Regions from separate parts of the Streptomyces sp. NPDC055955 genome, predicted to be linked through region 2. Evidence: riboswitches for the same ligand, from Rfam matches in the RefSeq annotation. Region 2 holds a riboswitch; the other holds the start of a gene.

Region 1 (7,077 bases), on a different contig from region 2:
ACGCCCGAGCAGGTCGGATACCGCGGACCCACCGCGTGCGCGGCGGCCGGTATCACCTATCGGCAACTGGACTACTGGGCGAGGACCGGACTGGTCGAGCCGAGTGTGCGCCCGGCCCACGGGTCGGGGACCCAGCGGCTCTACAGCTTCCGGGACGTCGTCGTACTGAAGATCGTGAAGCGGTTCCTGGACACGGGTGTCTCACTGCAGAACATCCGCACCGCGGTGCAGCATCTGCGGGAGCGCGGCTTCAGCGATCTCGAGCGGCTGACCCTCATGAGCGACGGCGCCACGGTCTACGAGTGCAGTTCGCCGGCGGAGGTCCACGATCTGCTCCAGGGCGGGCAGGGCATCTTCGGTATCGCTGTCGGTGTGGTGTGGCGGGATGTCGAGAGCGCCCTGTCGCAGCTGCACGGGGAGCGCGTCGACACCGGCGAGACGCTCCTCGGGAACAACCCGGCGGACGAGCTGGCGAGGCGGCGCCACCGCGCGGTGTGAGCGGGGCCGATGCGTCGGCCGGGGCATTGTCAGTGCCGTAGGGCAGCATCGGACATGTGAGAACCGCGCCCACGATCCTGCATCTCGACATGGATGCCTTCTACGCCTCGGCGGAGCAGGCGTCGAAGCCGAGTCTGCGCGGGAAAGCCGTGGTCGTCGGTGGGATCGGGCCTCGTGGGGTGGTGGCCACCGCCTCGTACGAGGCCCGCGTGTTCGGAGTGCACTCGGCGATGCCGATGGGGCAGGCACGCCGCCTCGCGCCCAATGCCGCGTATCTCGTGCCGCGCTTCCGGCTGTACCGGGAGGTCAGCGAGCAGGTGATGGGCCTGCTGCGGGAGCTGTCGCCGCTGGTGGAGCCGCTGAGCCTCGATGAGGCGTTCGTCGATCTGGAGGCCGGTGAGGCGGCCTGGGACGCCGCGTCGGCGCGGCTCGTCGGTGAGCGGCTGCGGGACGAGATCAAGGCCGTGACGGGTCTGACCGGGTCGGTGGGGCTCGCGGCGTCGAAGATGCTGGCGAAGATCGCCTCCGAGGCGGCGAAGCCGGACGGGCTGGAGCTGATCGTGCCCGGTACCGAGCGCGCCATGCTCGGGCCCATGTCGGTGCGCACGCTGCCCGGCGTGGGGCCGGCGACCGGGGACCATCTGAGACGGGCCGGGATCACCACGGTCGAGGAGATCGCCGAGGCGGGCGAGGACGAGCTCGTACGGCTGCTGGGGAAGTCGCACGGGGCGTCGCTGTACGCCATGGCCCTCGCGCACGACGACCGGCCCGTGGTGGCCGAGCGTGACGCCAAGTCGGTGTCGGTCGAGGACACGTACGACGTGGACATCCACGACCGGGTGCGGGTGCGGACCGAGGTGCAGCGGCTTGCGGAGCGGTGCGTGCAGCGGTTGCGGGGGGCGGAGCGGTCCGGGCGGACCGTGGTCCTCAAGGTGCGGCGCTACGACTTCTCCACGCTGACCAGGTCAGAGACGCTGCGCGGGCCCACCGACGACCCCGCCGTGGTGCGCGAGGCGGCCGCCCGGCTCCTGGAGTCCGTGGACACGACGGGAGGGGTGCGGCTGCTCGGCGTGGGGGTGACCGGCCTGGCCGACTACACGCAGGAGGACCTGTTCGCGCAGGCGCGGGCCGAGGCCGATGCGCACGCGGCCGAGGGGGCGAGTGAGGGCGAGGCGGAAGGGGCGGGTGGTGCGGGGGACGAGGGGCAGGCGGTTGCCGACGAGGTCGTCGAGGCCGCGGACCGGCGCTGGGTGGCCGGGCATGACGTGCGGCATGAGGAGTTCGGGCACGGGTGGGTGCAGGGCAGCGGGCTCGGGCGGGTGACCGTGCGCTTCGAGACGCCGTACTCGGAGCCGGGGCGGGTGCGCACGTTCCGGACCGATGACCCCGCGCTCGTACCGGCGGAGCCGCTGCCGCTGGTGGAGGGCGGGGCCGGGCGCTGTCCGGCGCGGGAGCCGGATGCCGGGTCAGGTGTCGTCTGACGGAGGGTGGGCGATCTTGCCGAAGTCGCGGTCCTTGGGGGGCACGGGGTCGTCCGGGGCCGAGATGTCGAGACCGTAGTGGTGGTAGAGCTGGAGTTCCTGTTCGGGGGAGAGGTGACGGCCGACGCCGAAGTCGGGGGCGTCCTTGATCAGGGAGCGTTCGAAGGGGATGCGCAGGGTGCCCTCCACGAGTTCGCTCGGTTCCAGGGGGACGAAGGCGTCCCGGCTGAACAGGCCTGTGCGTATCGCCGCCCACTCGGGGACACCGGTCGCGTCGTCGAGGTAGACCTCGTCGACGGTCCCGATCTTGGCCCCGTTGCGGTCGAACGCCTTGCGGCCGATCAGGTTGCGCGGATCGATATCGGTCTGCACGGGGCCCTCCAGCTGCTCGCAACTCATCCGTAAGCACTACCAAAGTGCACATTGGGGGAGGCGGCCACTCGAGGCCGGGGGTGTTGTCGCCGCTGGTAGGCTGGCGATGGCTGCCGACCCCGTGCGGGAGAGTCCTCCGGATGACACCGGAGGCGCCGAAGGAGCAACTCCTCCCCGGAATCTCTCAGGCCCCTGTACCGCACGGACGAGGTCACTCTGGAAAGCAGGGCGGGCGTTCAGGCCTCCGCTCTCACCGACGGTGAAAGTCGTCATGCCCTTCGTGATGGGGGTGTGCCGGTGAAACTCTCAGGTTGAGATGACAGAGGGGGAGGCCGTCCGGGCACCCGCGCCGTGGTGCCCCTCGCAGGTCGCAATGACCAGGAGGCCTCCGCAATGACCGCCAACCGTATTCCGCTCTCCCAGTTGGAGCAGGGAATCCCCTTCGAGCAGCGCCATATCGGTCCGGATGAAGCAGCGCAGGCCAAGATGCTCGCGCAGGTCGGGTACGGCTCGCTCGACGAGCTGACGGCGGCCGCGGTCCCGGACGTGATCAAGAGCGCCGAGGCGCTCGATCTTCCCGGGGCCCGCACCGAGGCCGAGGTGCTCGCAGAGCTCCGCTCCCTCGCCGACCGCAACCAGGTCCTCGACTCGATGGTCGGACTGGGCTACTACGGCACGTTCACGCCGCCCGTCATTCTCCGCAACGTCATGGAGAACCCGTCCTGGTACACGGCGTACACGCCCTATCAGCCGGAGATCTCGCAGGGCCGGCTCGAGGCGCTGCTGAACTTCCAGACGATGGTCGCCGAGCTGACCGGCCTGCCGACCTCGGGCGCCTCGCTGCTCGACGAGGGCACGGCCGCGGCCGAGGCCATGGCGCTGTCCCGGCGCATGGGCAAGGTCAAGAACGGCGCCTTCGTGGTCGACGCGGACGCGCTGCCGCAGACCATCGCCGTGATCCAGACGCGTGCCGAGCCGACCGGTGTCGAGGTCGTCGTCGCGGACCTGTCCGAGGGCATTCCGGCCGAGGTCGCCGAGCGCGGCGTCGTCGGCGTCCTGATCCAGTACCCGGGCGCCTCCGGTGCCGTCCGCGACATCAAGCCCGTCATCGAGCAGGCCCACGAGCTGGGCGCCGTCGTCACGGTCGCCGCCGATCTGCTCGCCCTCACGCTGCTGACCTCGCCCGGTGAGCTCGGCGCCGACATCGCCGTCGGTACGACGCAGCGTTTCGGTGTCCCCATGGGCTTCGGCGGTCCGCACGCCGGCTACATGGCCGTCCGTGAGAAGTTCGCGCGCAGCCTGCCCGGCCGCCTCGTGGGCGTCTCCGTCGACGCCGACGGCAACAAGGCGTACCGCCTCGCGCTGCAGACCCGTGAGCAGCACATCCGGCGCGAGAAGGCCACCAGCAACATCTGTACCGCTCAGGTGCTGCTCGCCGTCATGGCCGGCATGTACGCCGTCTACCACGGGCCCGATGGCCTCAAGGGCATCGCGCGGCGCACGCACCGGTTCGCGACGCTGCTTGCCGAGGGCCTCAAGGCCGGTGGCGTGGAGGTCGTGCACGGCGCGTACTTCGACACCCTGACCGTGAAGGCCGCGGGCCGGGCCGCCGACGTCGTGAGCGCCGCGCGTGAAGGCGGTGTCAACCTCCACCTCGTGGACGCCGACCACGTGTCGATCTCGTGCGACGAGACCACGACGCGGACCCAGCTGGGCGCCGTCTGGACCGCGTTCGGTGTCGAGGCCGATGTCGACGCGCTCGACGCGGCGGTCGTGGACACGCTGCCGGCGGGCCTTCTGCGTGGCGACGACTACCTGACGCACCCCGTGTTCCACGCGCACCGCTCCGAGACCGCGATGCTGCGCTACCTGCGCAAGCTGGCCGACCGCGACTACGCGCTCGACCGCGGCATGATCCCGCTGGGCTCCTGCACGATGAAGCTCAACGCGACGACGGAGATGGAGCCGGTCACCTGGCCCGAGTTCGGCCAGCTGCACCCGTTCGCGCCCGCCGACCAGGCGCAGGGCTACCTCACGCTCATCCGTGAGCTGGAGGAGCGCCTCGCGGAGGTCACCGGTTACGACAAGGTGTCGCTCCAGCCGAACGCCGGTTCGCAGGGCGAGCTGGCCGGTCTGCTCGCCGTGCGTGGTTACCACCGCGCCAACGGCGACGACCAGCGCACCGTCTGCCTCATCCCGTCCTCCGCGCACGGCACGAACGCCGCGAGCGCCGTGATGGCCGGTATGAAGGTCGTCGTCGTGAAGACGGCCGACGACGGCGAGATCGACGTCGCGGACCTCCGCGCCAAGATCGAGCAGTACGCCGACGAGCTCTCCGTCCTGATGATCACCTACCCGTCCACGCACGGTGTCTTCGAGGAGCACGTCGCCGACATCTGCGCGCAGGTGCACGACGCCGGCGGTCAGGTCTACGTCGACGGCGCCAACCTGAACGCCCTGGTGGGTCTCGCCAAGCCGGGCCACTTCGGTGGCGACGTCTCGCACCTCAACCTGCACAAGACGTTCTGCATCCCGCACGGCGGCGGCGGCCCCGGCGTCGGTCCGGTCGGTGTCCGCGCGCACCTCGCGCCGTACCTGCCCAACCACCCGATGCAGCCCGCGGCCGGACCCGAGACCGGCGTCGGCCCGATCTCCGCGGCGCCGTGGGGCTCCGCGGGCATCCTGCCGATCTCCTGGGCGTACGTGCGGCTCATGGGCGGCGAGGGCCTCAAGCGGGCCACGCAGGTCGCGGTGCTCAGCGCCAACTACATCGCCAAGCGACTCGAGCCGCACTTCCCGGTGCTCTACACGGGCCCCGCCGGCCTCGTCGCGCACGAGTGCATCATCGATCTGCGCCCGATCTCGAAGGCGACCGGCGTCAGCGTCGACGACATCGCCAAGCGGCTCATCGACTACGGGTTCCACGCGCCGACCATGTCGTTCCCGGTCGCAGGGACGCTGATGATCGAGCCGACCGAGAGCGAGGACCTGGCCGAGCTCGACCGGTTCTGTGAGGCGATGATCGCCATTCGCGGGGAGATCGAGAAGGTCGGTTCGGGCCGGTGGCCCGCCGAGGACAACCCGCTGCGCAACGCGCCGCACACCGCGGCCGCGCTCGGCGGCGAGTGGGAGCACGCGTACAGCCGCGAGGAGGCCGTCTTCCCCGCCGGTGTCGTGGCCGCCGACAAGTACTGGCCGCCGGTCCGTCGCATCGACCAGGCGTACGGCGACCGGAATCTCGTCTGCTCGTGCCCGCCCATGGACGCGTACGAGGACTGATACGCACGCTGACATGCGTCAGGGCCGGTTCCGGGGTTTCCCGGGGCCGGCCCTTTCGTACTGCGGACGCCGTCGGCGTCCGGATGCGCTCAGGCCGCGGTCACGACGTGCACCGGACGGTGCGGAGCGATGATCTGGCCGTCTGGCAGCAGCTCACCGGTGTCCTCGAAGAGCAGGACGCCGTTGCAGAGCAGACTCCAGCCCTGTTCGGGGTGGTGGGCCACAGGGAGCGCGGCCTCCCGGTCGGCGGAGTCTGCGGACGGGCACGGTGGCTGGTGCTGGCACATGGATGGGATCTTTCCCTGTGAAGTGATGTCGGTGATGGGTGTGATGTCGCTGTCTGTCCTGCGGCTCGAAGCGTTGCTCATGGCCGCCCCCCGTTTGTCGGTCGGTCCGGAACCCAGTGTTGCCCTACGGGCGTCAATCCGCAGGGATTTCGTCGCAGCGGTCCTCACTGGATGAGGACGCGTCACCCGTGCGGACGGTTCACCCCAACTGCACTGTCCCTTCGGGTGGTTCGGGGTGGCCTGACCGGGCTAGTCCGGACGGGCCCGCGAGGGCACGGCTGCGCCCCGCGACCGGTCGGCATCGGTAGCGGGGCGCGGGCGCGTCGGACGGCCCGGTCGCGTCAGGCGGGTGAGCCCAGCAGGGGAGCGGGGGTCAGTCGATGGGTGAGGACGGGCAGCAGTTCGGCGACCCGGTGGGGGCGGTGGGCGGCGATGCCGGGCGGCGCGGGCGCGAGCGGGACCAGGAGGTCACTGGCCGCGGGATGTCCCGTGGAGGCGTCGGCGTTGCAGTCCCCGTGCAGCCAGAGAGTGAGCATGTACAACTCCGGGACCGAGAGCAGGCGCGGTTGGTAGGCCGCGGGCATGGACTCGGCCTGGCGCAGCGCGTGTTCGGTGGCCGCGACGTACGGGCCCTCGAAGAAGTGCGAGAACGCCCAGCCGTCGGCAGTCAGCATCGTGTCGGCGGCGGCGACCGCGCGTTCCCCGCAGCGGATCAGGAACCGCCAGCCGGCGAGTCGGGTCGGCGAGGGGCCCGCGCTGCCCATGACCCGGTCCAGCACGTGGACGGGCAAAGGGAGTTCGGGGCTCGCCGGTCCTTGGGCGGAGCGCAGGGAGGGCGTGCGGGCCTCGCGGACCGCGGTGGGAGAACCGAGGGCCGTGAGGACGGTGCGCAGGGCGGGCGCGGGAGCCGGAGGGACATGCAGCGGCATGGTGGGTCGCCTCTCATTCGACAGGCACGGTGGATCGAGGGCGTGGCGGGACGAGCGGACGGCTCTGTCTGCTGACCGGGCCAGAGGGGGCGGGGCAGGTACCGCGAGCGCCAACTCTCTGCCTCGTTCGCGAAGTTTATACGACACGTGTTCACGCAGTGTTTCGTCTAGCCGTCGCGAAAATGCTCGGCAAGGCGTTATTCGGTCGCCGAGACGAGGGGAATCTCCCGA
Region 2 (7,077 bases):
GGTCCCAGCAGGCCTCGGCCTCCCCCGCGTCGGCCGCGAGCCGGATCGCCGCGCACGCGTTGGCGCGCTCGGACTCCAGCCAGCCGAGCGGGTCGGCGAGCAGGCGGTCGAAGTACCCGGCGGGGAACCGCAGGCGCGGCGCCGTGCCGTGCAGGACAGTGAAGTGGCCGCCGTAGATGCGGCGATGGGCCTCCTCCACCGCGGCCAGCCAGCCGCCGACGACGCGGGCGACCGCCGCGCGCTGCCCCTCGGGCCCCTCGCTGCGGTCCAGCTCCTCACGGGCGAACAGGCGTATGAGCCCGTTGAGTTTGTAGCGGGGCGACCCCGTCGGGTCGGTCCCCTCGACATGCAGGATCTGCGCGTCGACGAGGAGTTCCAGCAGGTCGGCGGCGCGGGGCAGGCCCGTGTCGAGCAGGGCGGCGGCCGTCCAGGCCGGGATCGACGTGCCGTCGAGGAGGCTGAGGAGCCTCAGCAGACGGCGCGCCTCGTCGTCGAGCCCGTTGTACATCAGGGCGAGGCTGGTCCTGATCGCCAGGTCGCCGTGCGCCAGTTCGTCCAGGGTGCGGTGCTGGTCGGAGAGGCGTTCCACCATCCAGGCGAGGGACCAGTGCGGGCGGGCGGCGAGGCGCGCGGCGACGATCCGCAGCGCGAGCGGCAGCCGCCCGACCATGTGCCCGAGGGTCTGTGCCGCGGCCGCCTCGTCGCGTACGCGCTGCGCCCCGATGACCCCTTCGAGCATTTCGAGGACCTCGGCGTTCTCGAACACGTCGACGTTGAACGCGCGGGCTCCGGCGAGCCCGGTGATCCGCGGGCCTCCCGTGATCAGTACGGCGCAACTGGCGCTGCCGGGCAGCAGCATGCGCAGCTGGTGTTCGCTGCGAACGTTGTCGAGGACGACGAGGACCCGCCGGTCGGCGAGCAGATGCCGGAACATCTCCGCACGCTCGTCCACGTCGTCCGGCAGCGCGGCGCCGGGCACCCCGAGGGCGCGCAGGAACCGGCCGAGCACGGCGGCGGGGGTCAGCGGCTGGGCGCGGGTGCCGCCGACGTCGCAGTAGAGCTGGCCGTGCGGGAAGCGGGTGGCGACACGGTGGGCGACGTGGACGGCGAGGGTGCTCTTGCCCGCGCCCGGCGGCCCGGTCAGCGTCACGATGCGGGTGGCCTGGTTGCCGTCGTCGCGCAGGGCCCGGTCGATCCCCTCGATCAGGGCGGCCCGGCCGGTGAACCCTGCTGTGTCGGAGGGCAGTTGGAACGGCACCAGCGGCGAGAGCGACACCGGCGCACCCGGGCCGGCGACACGCTCCGGCGCGGGGGCGGCCCCGGGCTCCGCCTCCCGGGGCGCGGTGACGGGCTCGGGGGCGGGGTGCAGCGCTGCCTCGCCCGACAGGACGGCGAGTTCCAGCCGCTTGAGCGCGTCACTCGGTTCGAGGCCGAGCTCCTCGATCGCGAGGAGCCGTCCGGCGCGGTACGTCTCCAGCGCCTCCGCCTGCCGGCCGGAGCGGTAGAGGGCCAGCATCAACTGCCCGCGTACGCGTTCACGCAGCGGGTGCTCGGCGACGAGCGCGCGCAGCGAGCCGACCAGCCGGCCCGCCCGCCCCGACGCCAACTCGAGGTCCGTGTAGGTCTCCAGGGCGACCAGCCGGTTTTCGTCGAGCTCCGACGCCTTCGACAGCAATTTGCTGCTGACAACTCCGCTCAGGGCCCGTCCCCGCCAGAGGCCGAGCGCTTCGTCGAGCAATTCGGCGGCCCCTGTGTTCCCTTCGGCAATCAGGGAGTTGGCCTCGGAGACTTTCTTAGCGAAAACTTGACTGTCGATCTGCTGATCGCCGACCTGGATCACATATCCGGGGTCCCTGGTCACGATCGCGTCGCCTTCGCCGATTTCCCCGAGAGCGCTGCGCAGCGAAGAGATGCAGGCCTGTATCTGGGTACGCGCCGTGGATGGCGGAAAATCGCCCCACACGGCCGTGATCAGGCTCTCCGCGCTCACTACACGGTTGGCCTCCAGGAGCAGCATGCCCAGGATCACCTGCTGCCTGCCGCGCGCGATGCGGCATTCCCGCAGATCGCCGCCGATGACTTCGAGTGGGCCGAGAATTCGGTAACTCGCTGTTGTTTCTGCTGTCACGACGGCTCCCCCCTAAGGAGTGGACCGGACACGGGCGTCCCATCCGCCCCCGTCGGCCACCGAATCGATGTGACTATACAGCGATGATCGCGATATGCGAGTCTCCACCAGTGCGCTCGAAACCTGGTCAGGGCATTACGTAAGCGCTCTCACCTGGTCTCCACGTGAACTGCGGAGGGGCGGTTCATTTACGTTCAACCAAGCGTTCCGTAATGTCGCTTGAAGACCGAACAGTTCAGTACGTCCCGTGCGGCGGCGGGTACCCGTACCCCGCGACGGGGGCGGTCGCGGGCGGGGCCGCGTGGGCCTCGCGGTCGTAGAACGGACGGGCGTTGGCACGCAGCCACATGGCGACGGGGTCGTGCTCGTCGGACATCGCGACCGTGGAGACGGGCAGCCCGTCGGGCACGGCGACGATCGACTGCTGCATCATCGCGCGCACCGCGTCCACGGACACCGGCGAGGTGTCGTACACGTCGAGGCCGATCGCCAGATAGGGCGCGCCGAGCGTCGGCTGGACCCAGGCGCGGCGCAGCGAGCGGATCGCCGTGGTGCGGTGCGCGTTCTGCGTCAGCAGGGCGTAGAACTGGGGGATTTCGATGGCGGGGTCGCTCAGCCGCAGGGGGCCGGCGGGCTGGCGGTCGAGACCGCCCGCGATCCGGCGCAGGTCGAGCCACGGGATGCCGACGCCGCCGCCGGGCGCGTGCGGGTTGAGCCAGAGGCCGTAGTGGTCCGGGTAGAGCGTGCGGGCCGCGTCGACCCCGCTGACGACCTCGTACGCGCGGCTCCAGCCGGAGGCGGACAACTCCTGGGCGGAGGTGACGCAGGGGGCGTACGAGAGGCCGTCGACCTCCATGTTCCCGTACTGCGCGTCGGGGGATCCTGCCTGGCCGTGCCAGAGCAGCATCCACACCTGTCCGGCGCCCGGGTCCGCGAGCGCGTTGAGCAGCGCCTCGTAGGCGTCGTAACGCCCCGGCGTCACCTGGCGCAGCATGTGCTCGACCTGACCGGCCGCGGCCGTGCCCGACGCACTCACCCGTAACCGCCCCTTCGCGACGTACCCGACGATTTCGACCCGCTCCCCGCGGCGGGACCGCCCAGACAGGTCATGAAACCAGCTTAAGCGGCGATCCTGACACCGACTTGACGTACGCGCGGTCGACCGCTTTCCCGCGTTCTCCCGAACGGGGACCGGCGCCGGGCCTTCAGTGACCCTGCGTGTAGAACGGCCGCAGCGTGGCCCGCATCCAGTCACCGACCGGGTCCTGGGTGATGTCGAGCAGGACGAGGTTCACCGGCCAGGGCGCCGGGACCCGGCCCAGCGCACGGCCGAGGGCGTCCATGGGCAGATTGCGCGCGGGCCCCTCCCACTGCGACAGCTCGACGCCGACGAAGAGGACGGGGTCACCGCCCTCGACGCTGGCGAGGCTGCGACGGGCGGTGAGAACGACGCCGGACGCCTCGAACTCCTCACGCACGGCGGCCAGGAAGTCGACCGGGTCGTCCTGCCAGTCGGGCTCGTAGAGGGTGACCCGGCCTCCCGAGGCGGGCCCGTCCAACGGCGTACGGCCGGACCTGCACAGCTCGGCGACGGCGGGCGGGGGCAGCGGGATGCCGACGGCGCCGTCCGGGTTCACCGCGATGCCGACCTGCGGGGGCAGCCCGCGCGCGAACGCGACCGCGGGCGCGACCGTGCAGCCCATCCGGTCGCCGACGACCGCGAGGAACTGCTCCTCCGAGCTGAAGACGGGCACATAGGCCTGGCCCTCGATCTCCAGCGTCGGCAGGTCGAGGTTCGGGCTGCCGGGCCCGCCGCCCTGGGGCAGCGGTATCCACACCTGACTGCGTCCGAGGACCTCGACGATCCGGCCGCCCGCCGAGTCGACCCCCAGGGAGGCGGCGAGCACCTCCTCCAGCTCGTTGGCCGGCCACCCGCCGTACGGATGTGCATGAGCCTGCGCCGGAATGTCCATGTGCCTACCACCCGCTCTGGAACCGCTCTGTCTGCGGCCGAACCCTAGCGTGTGCGCAGGAGGCGACACCCTCCGTGTTCACCACCTCACAAAAGGTCGCGGAAGGTCACCCGTCCTCGAACGCGATCCCGTTCAGCACGTCCGTCGCGTCGCGGTCGAGCAGCACCGCCGAGGCACAGCCCCACGGCAGGTCACCGCGCTCGGCCGACTCCACCAGGCCCGCGACCGCGCGGCGGTGCCGGGCGAACGCGTAGCGCGAGACCCCGCGGCCGCGGTCCCGCTGGCCCGCGAGCGCCGTGTCCGCGTCCACGTCGAGCAGCATCAGATGCAGGTCCGCGCCGCGCCGCCCGGCTTCCCTGGCCAGCCAGCGCCGCACCCAGGCCTGCGTGCCGCAGTCGTGCAGGACGACGCTGCCTCCCGAGCGCAGGGCCCGGCGCAGCCCGGCGAAGTGCGCGAGCCGCACGAGCGGGCGGTACACGGCGTACGGGAGGAGCCGGGGCAGCCGGGCCGCCCAGCGGTCACGGGCGTCCTGCGAGTCGATGCGCACGGCTCCCCCGGCGCCGACCACGCGGCTCATCAGCGTGGACTTGCCACTGCCCGGGAGCCCCGAGACCACGATCAGGTCGCCCCGCGCGAAGCCGAGGCGCCTCGGCGTACGGCCGCCCCTGCCGCGCAGATCCCTGACGACCGGACCGCGCCCCGGCACCGACCTCGGGCGGGGCATCGCGCGCTGTCCGACCCCCGCCCCCGCGTACGCACCCGCCGCTGCCTTGTGCACCGTGATCGTCCTCCCCGTTCCGGTCACGCCACCCTTCCCCGTCAAGTGTAAAGAGACGGTAATGCCGTACAAGTGGTTTCCCCGTACGGTCGGCATGCAATGATGTGCGCGCCAAGAGCACATCAACTGCATACCGGCCGCTTGAATCCGCGCGGGAGAGCTCCCCGGACGCCTACGCGTCCCCGGGGGCGCCGAAGGAGCAAGTTCCTCCCTTGAATCTCTCAGGCCCCGTACCGCGCGGGCGAGGCATATCTGAAAAGCGGGCGGCCCCGGGCCGCTCCACCCAAGGTGCAAGCCGCGACCACCCGTACGTGTGGCGCCGGCGAACCTCTCAGGTTCCGATGACAGATGGGGAGGAAGACCATCGCCCTCGTCTGTCATGCCTGGGATCCTGGAGCACCACTCATGAGCAACGCCCCCCGTAAGACCGCCCTCGACGCACTGCACCGCTCGCTGGGCGCGACGATGACCGACTTCGCGGGCTGGGACATGCCGCTGCGGTACGGCAGCGAGCGCGACGAGCACCTCGCGGTGCGCACCAAGGCGGGCCTCTTCGACCTGTCGCACATGGGCGAGATCACCGTCACCGGGCCGCAGGCCGTCGACCTCCTCGACTACGCCCTCGTCGGCAACATGTCCACGATCGGCCCAGGCCGCGCCCGCTACACCATGATCTGCCAGGAGGACGGCGGGATCGTCGACGACCTGATCGTCTACCGTCTGGGCGAGCAGGAGTACATGGTCGTCGCCAACGCGGGCAACGCTCAGATCGTGCTCGACGCGATCACCGCGCGCGCCGCCGGCTTCGACGCCGAGGTCCGCGACGACCGTGACGCGTACGCGCTGATCGCCGTCCAGGGCCCCGAGTCCCCCGGCATCCTGAAGTCCCTGACGGACGCCGACCTGGACGGCCTCAAGTACTACGCGGGCCTGCCCGGCACCGTCGCCGGCGTCCCGGCCCTCATCGCCCGCACGGGCTACACCGGCGAGGACGGCTTCGAGCTGTTCGTCGCCCCGGAGCACGCCGAGAAGCTGTGGCAGGCGCTGACCGACGCGGGCGCGCCGGTCGGGCTCGTCCCCGCCGGCCTCTCCTGCCGCGACACGCTGCGCCTGGAGGCCGGCATGCCGCTGTACGGGCACGAGCTGACGACGGAGCTGACCCCCTTCGACGCCGGACTCGGCCGCGTCGTGAAGTTCGAGAAGACGGGCAACGAGGGCCGCTTCGTGGGCCGCGAGGCGCTCGAGGCCGCCGCCGAGCGCGCCGAGACCGCCCCGCCGCGCAAGCTCGTCGGCCTGGTCGCCGAGGGCCGCCGGGTGCCGCGCGCCGGGATGTCCGTGGTCGCCGGCGGCCAGGTGATCGGCGAGGTCACCTCCGGCGCCCCCTCCCCCACTCTCGGCAAGCCGATCGCCATCGCCTATGTGGACGCGGCGCACGCCGCCCCCGGGACCGAGGGTGTAGGCGTGGACATCCGCGGCGCCCACGAGCCGTACGAGGTCGTGGCGCTGCCGTTCTACAAGCGCCAGAAGTAGCCCGCCCAGTCCTCACGGGGGCCGCCGGAAGTAACCCAGCGCACACCCCCCTCGTTCCGCAGCACCCCTTCGCGTACAGGAGAATTCAGATCATGAGCAACCCCCAGCAGCTGCGCTACAGCAAGGAGCACGAGTGGCTGTCGGGCGCCGAGGACGGCGTCTCGACGGTCGGCATCACCGAGTTCGCGGCCAACGCGCTCGGCGATGTCGTCTACGCCCAGCTCCCCGAGGTCGGCGACACGGTGACCGCGGGCGAGACCTGCGGCGAACTCGAGTCGACCAAGTCCGTCAGCGACCTGTACTCCCCGGTCACCGGCGAGGTCGTCGAGGCGAACCAGGACGTCGTGGACGACCCGGCGCTGGTGAACTCCGCCCCGTTCGAGGGCGGCTGGCTGTTCAAGGTCCGCATCTCGGACGAGCCGAAGGACCTGCTCTCCGCGGACGAGTACGACGCGTTCTCCGGCTCCGGCAACTAGGGACACCACGACCATGTCGCTCATGAACACCCCCCTGCACGAGCTCGACCCGGACGTCGCCGCCGCGGTCGACGCCGAGCTGCACCGCCAGCAGTCCACCCTCGAGATGATCGCGTCGGAGAACTTCGCTCCGGTCGCCGTCATGGAGGCGCAGGGCTCGGTCCTGACCAACAAGTACGCCGAGGGCTACCC

The links. A riboswitch is a leader RNA that binds a small molecule or an ion and turns the genes downstream of it on or off. The one in region 2 is predicted to bind glycine.
Region 1: it holds a riboswitch for glycine, as region 2 does, so the genes downstream of both, gcvP (aminomethyl-transferring glycine dehydrogenase) here and gcvT (glycine cleavage system aminomethyltransferase GcvT) in region 2, are expected to answer to the same signal.

Annotation. Positions count from the first base shown of each region.
Region 1 is NZ_JBHJYS010000016.1:8,340-15,416, forward strand. Features, by position in the region: gene ACFC96_RS28620 (MerR family transcriptional regulator) at 1-498, shown strand, start outside; gene ACFC96_RS28625 (DNA polymerase IV) at 555-1,979, shown strand; gene ACFC96_RS28630 (PRC-barrel domain-containing protein) at 1,965-2,351, opposite strand; glycine riboswitch at 2,466-2,561, shown strand; gene gcvP (aminomethyl-transferring glycine dehydrogenase) at 2,745-5,630, shown strand; gene ACFC96_RS28640 (DUF5999 family protein) at 5,720-5,917, opposite strand; gene ACFC96_RS28645 (hypothetical protein) at 6,259-6,846, opposite strand.
Region 2 is NZ_JBHJYS010000008.1:348,202-355,278, forward strand. Features, by position in the region: gene ACFC96_RS19140 (BTAD domain-containing putative transcriptional regulator) at 1-2,128, opposite strand, end outside; gene ACFC96_RS19145 (enhanced serine sensitivity protein SseB C-terminal domain-containing protein) at 2,364-3,164, opposite strand; gene ACFC96_RS19150 (enhanced serine sensitivity protein SseB) at 3,334-4,101, opposite strand; gene ACFC96_RS19155 (AAA family ATPase) at 4,208-4,825, opposite strand; glycine riboswitch at 5,022-5,125, shown strand; gene gcvT (glycine cleavage system aminomethyltransferase GcvT) at 5,285-6,409, shown strand; gene gcvH (glycine cleavage system protein GcvH) at 6,502-6,885, shown strand; gene glyA (serine hydroxymethyltransferase) at 6,899-7,077, shown strand, end outside.